DNA from 2 places in the Gordonia jacobaea genome. Region 2 is predicted to be linked to the other one. Evidence: riboswitches for the same ligand, from Rfam matches in the RefSeq annotation. Region 2 holds a riboswitch; the other holds the start of a gene.

Region 1 (7,287 bases), on a different contig from region 2:
GCCGACGTACTCGGCAACACCCTCGGTGATCCACAGCGGCGCATCCTTCGCGGTCACCGAGCGCGCCGCGACGTGGGTGAGTTCGTGCCGCAGCACCACCGCAAGCGCGGGCGCGGGTAGGTCGTTGGCAGACGGAGCGAGGACGACGCGCTGACCGATCACCGTGTCACCCTCGACGCGATCGAACACGGTGGCCGCAGCGGCGGCAGAGGTATCGGTCGCAGAACTGTGCGCTATCGCGGAAAACTCGTCCGGTGTCGCGGTTGCGACCACGACGGCGCGTCGCGGCCACTCCGAACCCCAGAAGGCGGTGACGGCCGATACCGCCTGACGCAGCGAGCTTCGCGTCCGATCCACGATGACGTCGGTACCCGGATACGACACCACCGTCGACGGCCCTCCCCCGGTGAGCACGTCCGTGGCCTCGAGACCCGGCAGGTCCCAGAGCTGGGTTGCCGGGGCGTCGTCACCGAGAAGCGTTGCGTCGCCGACCAATTTCCACCCATCGCCGTATCGCGCCACCACAAGTTCGCGATCAAGCGTGACCGTCGGCTCGTCGACTCCCGGCGTATTGGCACCGCCGAGCGCATACCGCAGCTGCACCGGCGCGACCCACGAGTCGGTGCTGCCCTGCGATTCGAGTCGAGCAGCAACCTCTGCGGGCACCTGGGTCTCGGCGCCCTGCGTCGACGCGAGTTGGTAGCCGAACTCCTTGAGCTTCAGTGTGGTTCCGCGCGCGGGCACAGCCGTGGTCGGTGAGGACGGCGACTGCGAGAATGGCGACGGCGAGTTTGCCGACGGCGGCGACGCTGCGGCCGAGGACGCGGTGGAGGTGCCCGTTCCGGAGAAATCCCGTCCGGACAGGTTCTGGGCCGCGACGGTCAGGGAGTCGCGGAACGTCGGGGGCGTCGATGCGTCGAGGAGCGAGTCGAGGCGAGCGCGATCGCCATCCGTCACAGCGCGGGTGAGGTCGTCGAGGAGTTGCGCGACGCCCTCCGACCGCTCCTGCAGATAGACGTTGGGATTCGTGGTCGTCGTCGTGACAGACGACGAGGTCGCCTGCCGCGGTTGATCATCCGACGAGCAGGCCGACGCACCCACTGCGAGTGTCGCGGCAGCGAGAAGCACACATGCGACGCGCGCGGCCGAGGCCTCAGCGTGCACGCTGTCCGCGCATCAGGCGTATCGCCGCGCGGCCGCGAACGGCCCGGCCTGGTCGATCGGTACCACCTTGACGGGCACACCGAATGTCGACGCGTGGATCACGTAACCGTCGCCGACATACATGCCGACGTGATGGGCGTCCGGGTAGTAGATGATCAGGTCGCCTGGCTGCAGATTGCCGCGGTCGACAGCCGTTCCCGAGCCCATCTGTGCCTCGCTCGAGCGCGGAAGCGTCTTGCCGGCCTGTTGGTAGGCCCACACCATCAGCCCGGAGCAGTCGAAGGAGTCGGGTCCGGTGGCACCCCAGACGTAGGGATCTCCGATGCGGGTCAGCGCCGCCTGCACGGCCGCGAGAGCGGCGGACGTACCCTTCGGCACGGCACGGGGGTCGAAATCGAATTTGGGGCCGCGAAGTGCGCCGAGTTGCTTGCCGGTCATCGACTCGTACACGGCACGCACCTGAACCGCCTGGAGCTGCAGGTTGGCCTGCTTGGCCTGGAGGTCGCCGCGTACGCGCTCGGCGGCCGACACGGCGGTCGTCGCCTCCGCGGCGGTGCGATCGGCCTTCGCCTTCGCCGCTGCCATCTGGGCGCGAGCCTTCTTGAGGCCCTTGAGATCTGCCGACGCCTGGCGCGAGATCACCTCGAGGCCCGACATCTGGTCGAGCAACGACTGCGGTGAGTCGCTGACGAGCACCGCGTAGAGACGGTTGACCCGGGCACCCTTGTAGCTGGCGCGGACAATCGTGTCGACGCGCTTCTGGTACGAACCCAGCGTCTTCCGCGAGGTTTCGAGGCCCTTCTGGGCCTCGGTCGAGTCTTTACGGGCAGCGGTCACGATGCCGCGCTGCTTGTCGTACTCGATCTGGGCGTTGTGCATCGCTTCCGACGACTTCTCGGCGTCGGTGCTCAGCTTCTTGTACTGAGTGAGGAGTTGGTCGGGTGTGCGCGTCGGTTCCGCGCTCGACGGACCCGCTATCGCCATCGAGAAGACTTGTGCGACAGCGACGATCATCGCCGTCACGACAACGACGAATGCCGCCCGTGATCGATGCGCCATTGCCTGCGATCCCGCAACCACTTCTGTGTTCACTCCCCTCACCACATGCAGCGACCGGCCTCCACGTGGCAGACCGGTGCACCGCGCTCCACCCTAACGTGAGCGTTGCGGCGGCTACTGCCGGTCGGGCGGATCACGCGTCAACGCGTGATCTGCCCGCCGTCACGAACTCTGTCGATCTCGTCGCTCAGTAGCGACGGATACCGACCAAGCTCCAATTCTTCACGACGTCCTTCTTCACGGGGACGCCGTAGGTCGATGCGTGGATGAACTGTCCGTTGCCGATGTAGAGGCCAACGTGTCCGCCACCGTTGAACACCAGGATGTCGCCGGGCTTCGCGTTCGCCAGCGAGGCGACCGCGGTGCCACCGCCGAGCTGTCCGTAGCTGTCGCGCGGAATCGTCAGGCCTGCCTGACGGAAGGCCCAACTGGTGAGGCCGGAGCAATCGAAGGCGTTGGGTCCGGAAGCACCGTACGAGTAGGGGGCGCCGATCTTGGTCTCAGCGGCGCGCACGGCCTTCTCGCCTGCGGTCTGCGTCGGGGCGAGCAGCGGAGCTCCGCCACGCGGCCGAAGTTGCTGTGGGATCTGGTTGTCGCTGATACCCGGAAGCGTGAACTTGCCGACGTTGGGGATCTCGACTGTGGCGTCGGGCGACTTCGCGACATCCTGCTTCTTGACGACCGGCGCCTTCTGCTGCTGGAACTGTGCCGGAATCTGCTTGGTGTCGACGCCGGGAAGTTCGAACGTGCCGACGTTGGGCACGGTGACCGGCGCGGCCAGAGCGGGACCAGCGACAGCGGCAAGCGAGCCGAACGTGATCGACCCGGCGATTACCGCCTTCTTTGCGACCTTGCCGCGGTCGGGCTGTTCCAAACGATGTTTGGCCACGAAGGGTGTTCTCCTTTGTTCTCCCTCTACCGCCGACCGGGTTAGCTGTCGGATTCGGGCCGGAAGAAATGGCCCTACGCGCATGCGATTCGAGTGCGAACACCCGGATCGAGAGCGCGATTCACCCCCATTCGGAAAGCTCCGAAAAAATGAGTGGTTCCCCGGTACGCCGAGACTCGTAGCCTCGGCGATTGAGCGGTGACCCCTGCGAACCTCTCCTGTTGGAGCGGGACGCTTCGCAAAGGTCTCGGAAAGGTTACGAAACCGGATGCGTGTCTGTCCACTAACCGACAAACAGCGTGTTCGACCTCCGCACCCTAGCCGGCACGCAATGTCGGCGATTCGGACGACGAACTGGCCGCTTGAACTGCGCAGATGCTTGCTCTTGCAGATCGTGCATCGACGTTGGAGGCCATTGCAGCGCCCGTGAATGTATCTATGGCGGCGTGGATCTCGGCGTCGTTATCTCGGGTGCCGGTGGGCCACCCTCGTCGCCACCCGGCGCTGCCATCCTGGCTGTTCAGCGGGCCGAAAAGCACTGTCATCACACAGCCGTCGCAGGCGTGTTCACGACCGGGGCAGGTGCTGCAATCGATGTCCATGATGTGATCTCCGTCTCAGTGGTGTGAAATCCTCGGGATGCGCATGTCGCCGGGAGGCTTCCCCTCCTCCCGGCGGCGACGCGCACCACTGCCTCCTTCTCACCGCGAGACTAGGCACCCCCACCGACAAGTCCGGCCGACCGAGTCGCGGAGGCCCGGGACCCGAAACCAGTTGGCGACGAATCGCCACATCCGGAACACACGCCTCACCAGCAACGAATCAGCGGTGTCGGTGGTTCGAACTATTGTTCGCGACGTGACATCCAGTGGCGATCAGCTCTCGTTCTCAGACCTCGCGAGCGCCGACCTCGAGAGCACTCTCGACAACGAGTTCTCTGATCGGTCCCTGTTCGACACCACGCTCGTCGTCGTCGACCTCGAGACAACCGGCGGCAGTGCCGCCAACGACCGCATCACCGAGATCGGCGCGGTGAAGATTCGGGGCGGCGAGGTACTCGGCGAGTTCGCGACACTCGTCGATCCGGGACTCCCGATTCCACCGCAGATCGTCGCGCTCACCGGGATCACCGAGGCGATGGTCTACGACGCGCCACGCATCGACGAGGTCTTGCCGTCGTTCATCGAGTTCGCGCGCGGATCGATTCTCGTCGCGCACAACGCCCGGTTCGACATGTCGTTCCTGCGGCAGAACGCGCTGCGCCTACACCTGCAGTGGCCGTTCAGTGCAACGCTGTGCACGGTCACCATGGCAAGACGCATCCTCGGACGCGACGAGGCGCCGACGGTGCGCCTGTCGGCTCTGGCCGATCTGTTCGACGTCACCGTCCGCCCGACGCACCGCGCTCTCGACGATGCCCGCGCGACCGTCGAGGTCTTTCACCACCTTCTCGAACGCGTCGGGAATCAGGGCGTACAGAGCTATCGCGAACTCACCCGCTACCTGCCACGCACCGATCCGCGGCTGCGCGCAAAGCGGCACCTGGCCGACCGAATCCCCGCGCGTCCCGGCGTCTACCTGTTCCGTGGCCCCAGCGACGAGGTCCTCTACGTCGGCACGGCATCGGATCTGCGTCGACGCGTGAGGTCCTATTTCTCCGGAGCCGATCCCCGACGCAGGATCGGCGAGATGGTGATGCTCGCCGAACGCGTCGACCACGTCGAATGCGCGCACGCACTCGAGGCGGGAGTTCGCGAGCTCCGATTGCTCGCCGCACACGCCCCGGCGTACAACCGACGCTCGACGCAACCCCACCGCGGCTGGTGGGTGACCCTGAGCAACGAACGGTTCGCCCGTCTGCGTGTGGCCCGCACGCCGGGAGAGATAAGCATCGGGCCGATCGGTAAGCGCACCACGGCGACCGCGATCGCCGACCTCATCGCACACGCCGCAGGACTGCGAACCTGCACGACCCGCCTCGGCGCGACCGCCACCCATCATTGGTGTCGCCTCCCCGACGACGGCGGTCGGGTCGTCGGAGGCTGTGCTGCCGCCTCGACACGCCCTCAGACACTCCCCGACTACCTGCCATCGGTCACGTCCGTCGTCGATCTGATACTCGGACGATCCGACACCATCCTGGAGCGGCTCTCGCAGCGACTCGACGTCGTCGCCGGTGCCCAGATGTACGAGACCGCCGCGCGCCACCGCGACCGGATGGCCGCGACCATCGATCAGCTCGCACGGTGTCAGCGTCTGAGTTCCCTCTGCGCGATAGCCGAGCTGGTGGTCGCACGCTCCGACGGCGCCGGCGGCTGGGAGTTGGCGGTCATTCGGCACGGACGGCTCGCTGCGGCGGGAACAGCGCCACGCGGACACGCGCCGATGCCGGTGGTCGCAGCGCTGGTCGCGGCGGCCGAGACAGTGCTGCCAGGCGACACCCCACTTCGGGGCGCCTCCCCGGAAGAGGCAGGTCTGCTCTACCGCTGGGTGTCCGACCCCGGCACCCGCATCGTCGACTCCAGCGACGCGCTGGCCACACCCGTCGGTTCGGCGCAACGCTGGCTGGAGTGGTCACAGACCGCCCACGATGCGCGTGACATCCGCACGCCCCGTCACCGGTCACGCCCGCGCGCCGAAGGTGGCCGACTACGCTTGCCCGCATGATCACCGCCATCGTCCTGATCGACGCCGACGTCCACCAGATCCCCGAAACGGCACAGGCCGTGGCCGATATCCCGGGCGTCGAAGAGGTCTACTCGTGTGCGGGCGATGTCGACCTGATCGCGAAGATCCGCGTACGCGACCACGAGCAGATCGCCGAGGTGGTCACCGGCAAGATCAATCGGCTGCCGGGAGTACGGCACAGCGCGACACACATCGCGTTCCGCAGCTATTCGTCGAGCGCCGTCGAGGGTGGTTTCTCCATCGGCGAGGAGTGATCCTCGCCCGGCAACCGGCCTACTTGTTGGCGAGCTCTCCGCTGACCTGGGCCCACCGGTCGAGCAGCCGCGCGGCTGCGCCCGAATCGATCGACTCCGCGGCGCGCTCGGTCGCCGCCGCGAACGCCGCGGTGAGTCCCGCGTTGTCGGTCGCGGACGTCTGCTCGTTGGCGACGAGTGCACCCGCAGCGTTGAGGAGCACAGCATCGCGCACGGGGCCGGACTTTCCCGACAGCAGTTCCCGCGCGATGGCGGCGTTCACCGTCGCATCTCCGCCCTGCAGCGCCGATAGGTCGACGTAGTCGATTCCCAGATCACGCGGATCGATCGTCAATTCGGTGACCGTGCCGTCGACCACCTGCCACACCGACGACGTCGTGGTCGTCGTGAGTTCGTCCAGACCGTCATCGCCGCGCACCACAAGGACAGAACTGCCCCGCTCGGCAAAGGCACGCGCGAGGACAGGCGCGAGATCGCCGAACGCGCACCCGATCAATCCCGCGCGTGGATTCGCCGGGTTCGTCAGCGGGCCGAGCACATTGAACACCGTCGGGATGCCGATCTGCTGTCGTGCGGGAGCGGTGAAACGGAACGCAGGGTGAAACACCGGGGCAAAGCAGAATCCGATGCCGATCTGCTCGATACACGCGGCGACCTCAGCGGCACCGAGCGAGATCGTCACGCCAAGGGCCTCCAACACGTCGGCACCGCCACTCTTCGACGACGCCGCCCTATTGCCATGCTTGACCACGGGCACGCCGGCCGCGGCGACGACGATCGACGTCATCGTCGAGATGTTCACGGTGTGCGAGCGGTCGCCTCCCGTTCCGACGATGTCGATCGCCGCACGGTCGGTGTCGACGAGGGTGGCGTGGTCGAGCATCGCCTGCGACAGGCCTGCGAGTTCGGCAGGCGCTGCGCCCTTCATCTTCACGCCGACGCCGAATGCGGCGATCTGCGCCGACGTCGCGCTGTCCGTCATGACCTCGTCCATCGCCCATCGCGCCTGGTCGACGGTCAGGTCGATTCCGTCGGTGACGGATCCCAGGATCTGCGGCCAGGTGTAGCTCTGCTCGCTGCTCACCCCATGCACCTTAGTTGACCTGCGCACACGATCTGCTCGCGGTCGTACCGCACGATGTGCGAAGCGCCCGCGGCGCGGTGATCTCGGCGCGCGCGGCGCGGTGATCAATGCGCGCGCGGCGCGGTGATCAATGCGCGCGCGGCGCGGTG
Region 2 (7,287 bases):
GTTCTACGCCAAGTCGCAGGGCTCGCACAGCGGGTGGATGCAACTCGCCTTGCTCGGCGCGGTCGGCGCGGCAGCCGGGGTCGGCAACGCGATCGGCAACGGGGTCGGGACTCGGCTGGAGCTGAAGAATCCCCCGAAGGTGATCGTGTGGGCGACCGCCGCCTGCTTCGTCGTCGCAGTGCTCGCCGCGATCTTCGGCAACGTCCTGCTCGCGGTGGTCGCGGGCTTCGTCGCATCCGGGACCAGCGCGATCGGCAAGGTGTGTCTCGATTCATCGATCCAGGACGACCTTCCCGAACGGTCGCGGGCGTCCGCCTTCGGTCGTTCGGAGACGGTCTTGCAGCTGTGCTGGGTATTCGGCGCCGCGCTGGGCGTGCTGCTTCCGCCGAAGCTGTGGATCGGGTTCACCGTCGTCGCCGTGCTCCTCGGCCTCGGGTTGGCGCAGACCGTGATGACCACTCGCGGGTCGACGCTGGTTCCCGGCTTCGGAGGCCACCGTCCCGACCAGGCGGCACCGACCGTCTCGTTCGCCGCCGCCGACACCACACGGTTCACCCACCCGACCGAGCGGGCTTTCCGCGCTGGTGAGCGACCCGAAACAGCCCACCCGAGACCCTCGGAAGCGCCCACCCGCCCCCAGCCGAGCAGACCGCCACACGGACCTGTCCACCCGAGCGGTCACGGCACAGGCCATCATTGAACCGTGCAATTCAACAGCGGTGAGAAGAAGGCAGTCGCGATCATCGCGATCGTGGCGGTGGTGTTCACGGGCGTGGTCGGCGGCATCGTGAGCGCTCTGGTCGTCGGCAAGCATCATGACGAACGCGGATATCTGCACGTCGCAATCGACGACCAACTCATCACCGTGAAGCCGACCGAATGGTGCGACGTACTGATGCAGAACTGCACGGCCGACCAGGACCAGGCGCTGCGCGGCCAACACGCTCCGTTGCCCATCGGGCAGAGCGCCATGCTGTCGGTGTCGGAGAACATTTCCGACCACCCGTGGCTGCTCTACCTGCTCTACGCCGACCGCAACGGAGTGATCATCAACCCCGACCCGACGCCCGAGTACAAGACGAGCGGATCGGCCTTCACCCTCGAATTGCCGTCACGGCCCGATCGGGTGCTGGTCAACATCGAGGTGCAGCCGCTGTCGGCGGTCGTCGTCGACGGCCAGTTCCAGGTTGCGCGCGGGGTGCTCGCACTGAACACCACACCGGACGGATTTCGCGTCAAGCAGCCGTCGCAGCAGAACCCGAGCGCGCCAAGCGAGCGTGTCGAGGAACCGTCGGCAACCGGATAGCGGGTCGGGTCAGGCGTCGAGTTCGCGGGCGACGGCCCGCACGACCTCAGAAATGCGCTGCGCCGTCTTGCGATCGGGGTAGCGCCCCTTGCGCAGGTCGGGCTGCACCTTGCCCTCGAGCAGGGTGATGAGGTCGGCGACCATGCCGTGCAACTCGTCGGGGCTGTGCCGCTTGGCCTGCTGTTCCTTGCGCGCGGCCTCGCGGGTGTTCTTCGCGACGCTCGGGGCGGGTTCGAGCACGGTCACGGTCAGTGCCTGCGGCCCACGACGACCGGCAGCCATGCCGAATTCGACGCGCTGGCCTGGCTTGAGAGCCTCGACGCCTTCGGGCAGCGCGGACGAGCGGACATAGACGTCCTCCCCGCTCTCCTGAGCAAGAAAGCCGAAGCCCTTCTCCGCGTCGTACCACTTCACCTTGCCGGTCGGCACTGTGCTCACCCTCATCTTCGCTCGGTCTCACCACCGCGGTCATCTACCGCAGCGGGTCTTGCCGTAACAACTGGCTTCTCGTTCACAACAGTTGCCCTGTCACAGCAAAAGACGCCCAACCCACGACAATCAGATGAGCAGGGCGCCTGGTTACCCACCATTCTAGCCAATGGCCTGCTGCACAGTCACCTCACATTCGGTCCGGAGCAGCGACTCTCGAATGTGTTCTACCGTTGAGGTATGCAGAAGAAATCGTCCACGGCTCTTCTCGTCCTCGCGGGGATCGTGTTCGGCGTCGGAATTGTCGCGCTGATCGTGCTGTTCGTGATGCCTGCCGTCGATGATGGCGGTACCGCTCCCACATGGGTCTACCTGCTGGCGATGTGCACTCCGATCGGTTTCCTCCTCGGCATCGTCTACGCGCTCCGCTCCGGGCGGCGCGTGAAATGACGAGTCAGGGCGACGCGAGCCGCAGTGCGTTCGGTGCTCTGTCGCCGGTGTCCGAGCCCGGCGCACTCAAGCGTGCATACAGCTGCTTTCCCACCGGAGTTGTCGCGGTGTGTTGCCTCGGCACCGCCGACGCCCCGCTCGGCATGGCGGCGTCGGCGTTCACGACAGTCTCACTCGACCCACCACTGGTCTCGGTCTGCGTACAGAACACCTCGACGACGTGGCCGCGGCTGCGCGAGGCACCCGCGCTCGGCGTGAGCGTGTTCTCGCACACGCAGTCGGCGCTGTGTCGTCAACTCGCCGGGCCCGCTGAACATCGATTCGACGGCACCACCCCGCAGGCCACAGACGACGGCGCGCTGTTCCTGCCCGACTCCGCGGCGCAACTGTCCTGCCACATTCACAGCGAGGTACCCGCAGGCGATCACACCGTCGTGTTGCTGCAGATAGACGCACTCGACTGCGATCCGGACGTCGAACCGCTCGTCTTTCACGCCAGCACGTTCCGTGCGCTCGAAGCACGCCCGCGACTGCAACCGACGACGACCGGGCCGACATGAGCATCATCGACCTCGGACTTCCGATCACCCCGCGCTCCACACGCGACGACGCGCCGTCGTCGGGGCCATTGCTCGACACGTTCGGTCGCGTTGCCTCTGATCTGCGGGTATCGGTGACCGACCGCTGCAATCTGCGCTGTACCTACTGCATGCCTGCCGAAGGTCTGGACTGGTTGCCGTCCGAGGATCTGTTGACCACCGACGAGTTCGTGCGGGTGCTCACCGTCGCCGTGCGCGACCTCGGTATCCGACGCATCCGCTTCACCGGCGGCGAACCGCTGCTGCGCCGCGACCTCGAGGAATTGATCGCCGCGGCGTCGAACATGCCCGAAGCGCCGGAACTCGCGCTGACCACCAACGGTCTGGGGCTGCGACACCGCGCACGAGCACTGGCCGACGCGGGCCTGCATCGCATCAACGTCTCGCTCGACACCATCGACCCCGCCCGCTTCGCGCAGATCACTCGCCGTGACCGGCTCTCCGACGTACTCGACGGGCTCGCCGCAGCCCGCGACGCGGGACTCCAGCCGGTCAAGGTCAACGCGGTCGTGCCGAACCGTGACGACCTCGCGGGCCTACCGGACCTACTGCGGTTCTGCCTCGACGAGGGCTACCAGCTGCGCATCATCGAACAGATGCCGCTCGACGCCGATCACCGGTGGGACCGCGGCGCGATGGTCACGGCGGACGAGATCCTCACGACGCTGCGTCGGACGTTTGATCTCGATCCCGATCCCCGCCCGCGCGGCGGGGCACCGGCGGCCACGTGGCTCGTGCGGGGGCACACCGACCCGACGGGACAGACAGCCCGCGTCGGGGTGATCGCGTCGGTGACGCGGCCATTCTGCGGTGACTGCGACCGCACCCGACTGACCGCCGACGGCGCCCTGCGCAACTGCTTGTTCGCCGACGCCGAGACGTCACTGATGCCCGCGCTGCGCGGTGGGCTCAGCGCAACCGCCCTCGACGCCGAGATCGCGCGACGCTGGCGCGGTGACATGTGGCACAAGGCCGCGGGACATGCGGTGAACACCACGGACTTTCGTCAACCCGACCGCCCGATGTCGGCCATCGGAGGGTGAGCGACTCGATGACGCTGACCGTTCGGTTCTTCGCGGCCGCACGTGCCGCCGCGGGCACCGATCTGACCGAGATCGACGTGCCGGCCGACGCGACGCTCGGCGACCTCGAACGCGCCCTGGTTGTCGACCACCCCGACCTCACGCGCGTGCTCGCCCGGTGCTCATATCTGCGGGACGCGATCGCCGTCTGCGACCGCACGACACCTCTCGGCGACTGCGAGACGATCGACGTTCTACCGCCATTTGCCGGCGGCTGAGACGTTCGACGCCATGTGACCTTAGTCACATAACGAGCCGATAACGGGATGGACACGAACCGACCATCGTCGGGTTGAGCAGCGATGACGACGAAATTGGGTCCAAAGTCCCACGCGCAGCCCAAAAAACAACTTGCGGACGAGGGTGATTCAGCGGCGCATCCGTCGTACTGTACGAACAGTCTCCTCCAGGGAGATCACAGGACAGCCAAAAGAACACAACATTCGACCGGGCGCGCCAAGCCTCGTTCCCCCGATCGAATGACGAACAACAAACTCAGGAACGAGGACGGGGGACCCAACATCTCCGACGGAGATACGGACATCCAGACCCGGATGCCCTTGGGGTTAAGTCCACCGGCCGCCACGGCGACCACGGACCGAGCAACCTCTCGTTCGAACCCGACAGCTGACTTCGTAGGCGCGTGGAGAGAGGAAAGAAAACTCATGGCCGGACGTCATCGCAAGTCGACGACCAACACGACCACCAAGACCTTCGCGAAGGTCGCCCTCACCGGCGCAGTACTCGGCGGCGGAGCCGCTCTGCTCGGCACCGGTTCAGCGCACGCAGCCTCCGACTCCGAGTGGGACCAGGTCGCACAGTGCGAGTCCGGCGGCAACTGGGCCATCAACACCGGAAACGGCTACCAGGGCGGACTGCAGTTCAGCCCGAGCACCTGGGCGGGCCACGGTGGCACCGCATACGCACCGAGCGCCGATCAGGCCTCCAAGGAGCAGCAGATCGCCGTTGCAGAGCGCGTGCTGGCATCGCAGGGCAAGGGCGCTTGGCCGGTGTGTGGCACCGGACTGTCGGGCTCGACCCCGCGCACCGCTCCCACCGACTCGCCCAAGCCGCTGCAGGCCCCCAAGCCTGAGGTGAAGCCCGAGGCGCAGCCGCAGACCCCGCTGGAGAAGACTCCCGAGGCCAAGAGCACCGATGACGTCAAGGGCCAGGTCGACGGCGCGCTCGACGCCGCCAACGTCAGCCCCGAGGTCAAGAACCTCTGGAAGGCAGCCAAGGACAGCGGCTACCAGCTCACCCCGGACCAGCTGAAGATCTACAACCAGAACAAGGGCCTGATCCCGCTCCCCTGAGCGATCTCGCCCGAGTCCCGGCTGCACTGACCGCCGGAACCCGAGACGAAGGGCCCCGCACGACGCCATAACGGCCGTGCGGGGTCCTTTTCCAATCTCTAGGCGGAGCCGACTTCCAATCTCTAGGCCGAGCCGACCCATTCGTCGGAGCCGTCGGCGAACACCTGGTGCTTCCACACGGGCAGGCGGGCCTTGACCTCGTCGACGAGGCGCGCGCACAGCTCGAATGCGGGCGCCCGATGGTCGGCCGCCACGGCGACGACGAAAGCCACGTCGCCGACGTCGAGGTCACCCACGCGATGCGACACGGCCACAGCGCGCACTCCCGCGACCGACGCCGACACCTCGGCGACCACCTCGGCGAGCACCTCGGGTGCGCTCGGATGCGACGAGTACGACAGCTTGGTCACCGCCGACGCGTGATCTCCGTCGTGATTGCGCACCGCGCCTGCGAACCCGACGACCGCGCCGGCCGAGCCTGCAGCGGCGTCGGTGACGAGTTGTTCGTGAGACGGAAGGTCGATGGGGTCGGCGGCGAGAGCGGCCTTAACGACTCGCACGGTCATTCGTCGCTCCGCGGGTGATCGCCACCGCGGAGCTGGTCGAGCGCGTGGTCGATGACGCCGTCGAGTACGTCGAGACCGTCGCGGACTCCGCCGGTCGACCCCGGCAGGTTGATGACGAGCGTGCGGCCGGCCACGCCTGCGACACCGCGCGAGAGGATCGCCGTGGGCACCGTCGGAAGTCCCGAGCTGCGAATCGCGTCGGCAAGACCCGGGATCTCGACGTCGAGCAGTGCTCGCGTCTCCTCCGGGGTGCGGTCGGTGGGGGTGAGACCCGTTCCGCCCGTGGTGATCACGAGCGCGTCGGAGGCGTAGATCCCGGCGCGGATCGCGTCGCCGACCGGTGCGCCATCTGCGACGACGTCGACCTCGTCGACGACGAATCCGCGGGCGGTGAGCCACTCCGCGATGATCGGGCCGCTGCGGTCGACGTAGAGGCCGCGGCTAGCGCGTGTCGACGCCACGACGACGCGGGCCACGAGCTTCTCGTCAGTCATTTTTCTCGTCTGTCGCTCGGGCGCGAGTCCAGGTTCCCGACCGGCCGCCCGATTTCTCGAGAAGTCGGATCTCCCCCGTGCTGGCGCGTCGATCGACGGCCTTGGTCATGTCGTGCAGGGTCAGTCCTGCGATTGCGACCGCCGTGAGCGCTTCCATCTCGACGCCGGTCTTCCCGGCTGTCTCGACGGTGGCCACGATGTCGATGTGATCGTCGGCGACGGTGAAGTCGACGTCGACCGCCGACAGCGCCAACTGGTGGCACAGCGGAATGAGTGCGTCGGTGCGTTTGGCCGCCATGATTCCTGCGATGCGGGCGGTGGCCAAAACGTCGCCCTTGGGCAGCGCGGAATCGCGCAATAGGTCGATGACCTCGGTGGTCGTGTGAAAGGTACCTGCGGCGACAGCGCGTCGTCGCGTCGTGGTCTTGTCGCCGACGTCGACCATCCGCGCAGCACCCGTCGAGTCGAGGTGCGAAAGACGAGAGGGATTCGACGTCTGGTCTTGGCTGCTCGCGTGCCGGGGAGGCATCAGGTCGACGTCACGTCGTCAGCGATTGACGACAGTCTTCGGTTGGACGTAGTTGACCTTGTCGGCAGGTAGCGGGAACTCGACATCGCCGAACGGCGAGAGTGCGCCGGGGATCTCCGCCGCGAACTCCGAGACCGCGTGGTCGGGGACGCTGCCGTCGTCATGACGAGGCCAGCCGTTGTCGACGTAATGGTTCTTCTTTTCCTTCTCAGCCACGGGCATATTGTGCCATGCCACCCGCTGTCCGACGACTCGCCTGCTGTTTTGGTTCGACCACTAGACTTGATCGAATGAGCACGGACGACCAGCGGATCGGCCTGGCCGACGATCTGGCCGCGCGCACCGACGACGACCTGCACGATCTGCTGTCGCTTCGCCCCGACCTCGCCTCACCACCGCCGCAAGGCACCTCGGTGCTCGCTCAGCGTGCGCTCGCCGCGGCGTCTATCGCGCTCGTTGGCGAGGAACTCGATCTGCTGACGCTGGCGGTGATCGAGCAGTTCATCGCGCTCTCCACCG

Evidence for each region. Region 2 has a riboswitch for cyclic di-AMP ahead of ACRVY7_RS03275 (transglycosylase family protein). Riboswitches for the same ligand answer to the same signal wherever they lie in the genome.
Region 1: it holds a riboswitch for cyclic di-AMP, as region 2 does, so the genes downstream of both, ACRVY7_RS20145 (C40 family peptidase) here and ACRVY7_RS03275 (transglycosylase family protein) in region 2, are expected to answer to the same signal.

What each region holds. Positions count from the first base shown of each region.
Region 1 covers NZ_CBDRLS010000006.1:217,318-224,604, forward strand. The annotation lists gene ACRVY7_RS20135 (peptidase MA family metallohydrolase) at 1-1,164, opposite strand, end outside; gene ACRVY7_RS20140 (C40 family peptidase) at 1,177-2,256, opposite strand; gene ACRVY7_RS20145 (C40 family peptidase) at 2,411-3,112, opposite strand; cyclic di-AMP (ydaO/yuaA leader) riboswitch at 3,128-3,312, opposite strand; gene ACRVY7_RS20150 (DEDD exonuclease domain-containing protein) at 3,971-5,779, shown strand; gene ACRVY7_RS20155 (Lrp/AsnC family transcriptional regulator) at 5,776-6,054, shown strand; gene trpD (anthranilate phosphoribosyltransferase) at 6,074-7,138, opposite strand.
Region 2 covers NZ_CBDRLS010000001.1:713,085-720,371, forward strand. The annotation lists gene ACRVY7_RS03240 (MFS transporter) at 1-700, shown strand, start outside; gene ACRVY7_RS03245 (DUF2771 family protein) at 704-1,306, shown strand; gene ACRVY7_RS03250 (cold-shock protein) at 1,316-1,735, opposite strand; gene ACRVY7_RS03255 (hypothetical protein) at 1,976-2,185, shown strand; gene ACRVY7_RS03260 (flavin reductase family protein) at 2,182-2,745, shown strand; gene moaA (GTP 3',8-cyclase MoaA) at 2,742-3,827, shown strand; gene ACRVY7_RS03270 (MoaD/ThiS family protein) at 3,836-4,084, shown strand; cyclic di-AMP (ydaO/yuaA leader) riboswitch at 4,344-4,524, shown strand; gene ACRVY7_RS03275 (transglycosylase family protein) at 4,532-5,179, shown strand; gene ACRVY7_RS03280 (molybdenum cofactor biosynthesis protein MoaE) at 5,302-5,745, opposite strand; gene ACRVY7_RS03285 (MogA/MoaB family molybdenum cofactor biosynthesis protein) at 5,742-6,239, opposite strand; gene moaC (cyclic pyranopterin monophosphate synthase MoaC) at 6,232-6,768, opposite strand; gene ACRVY7_RS03295 (hypothetical protein) at 6,787-6,990, opposite strand; gene ACRVY7_RS03300 (helicase-associated domain-containing protein) at 7,059-7,287, shown strand, end outside.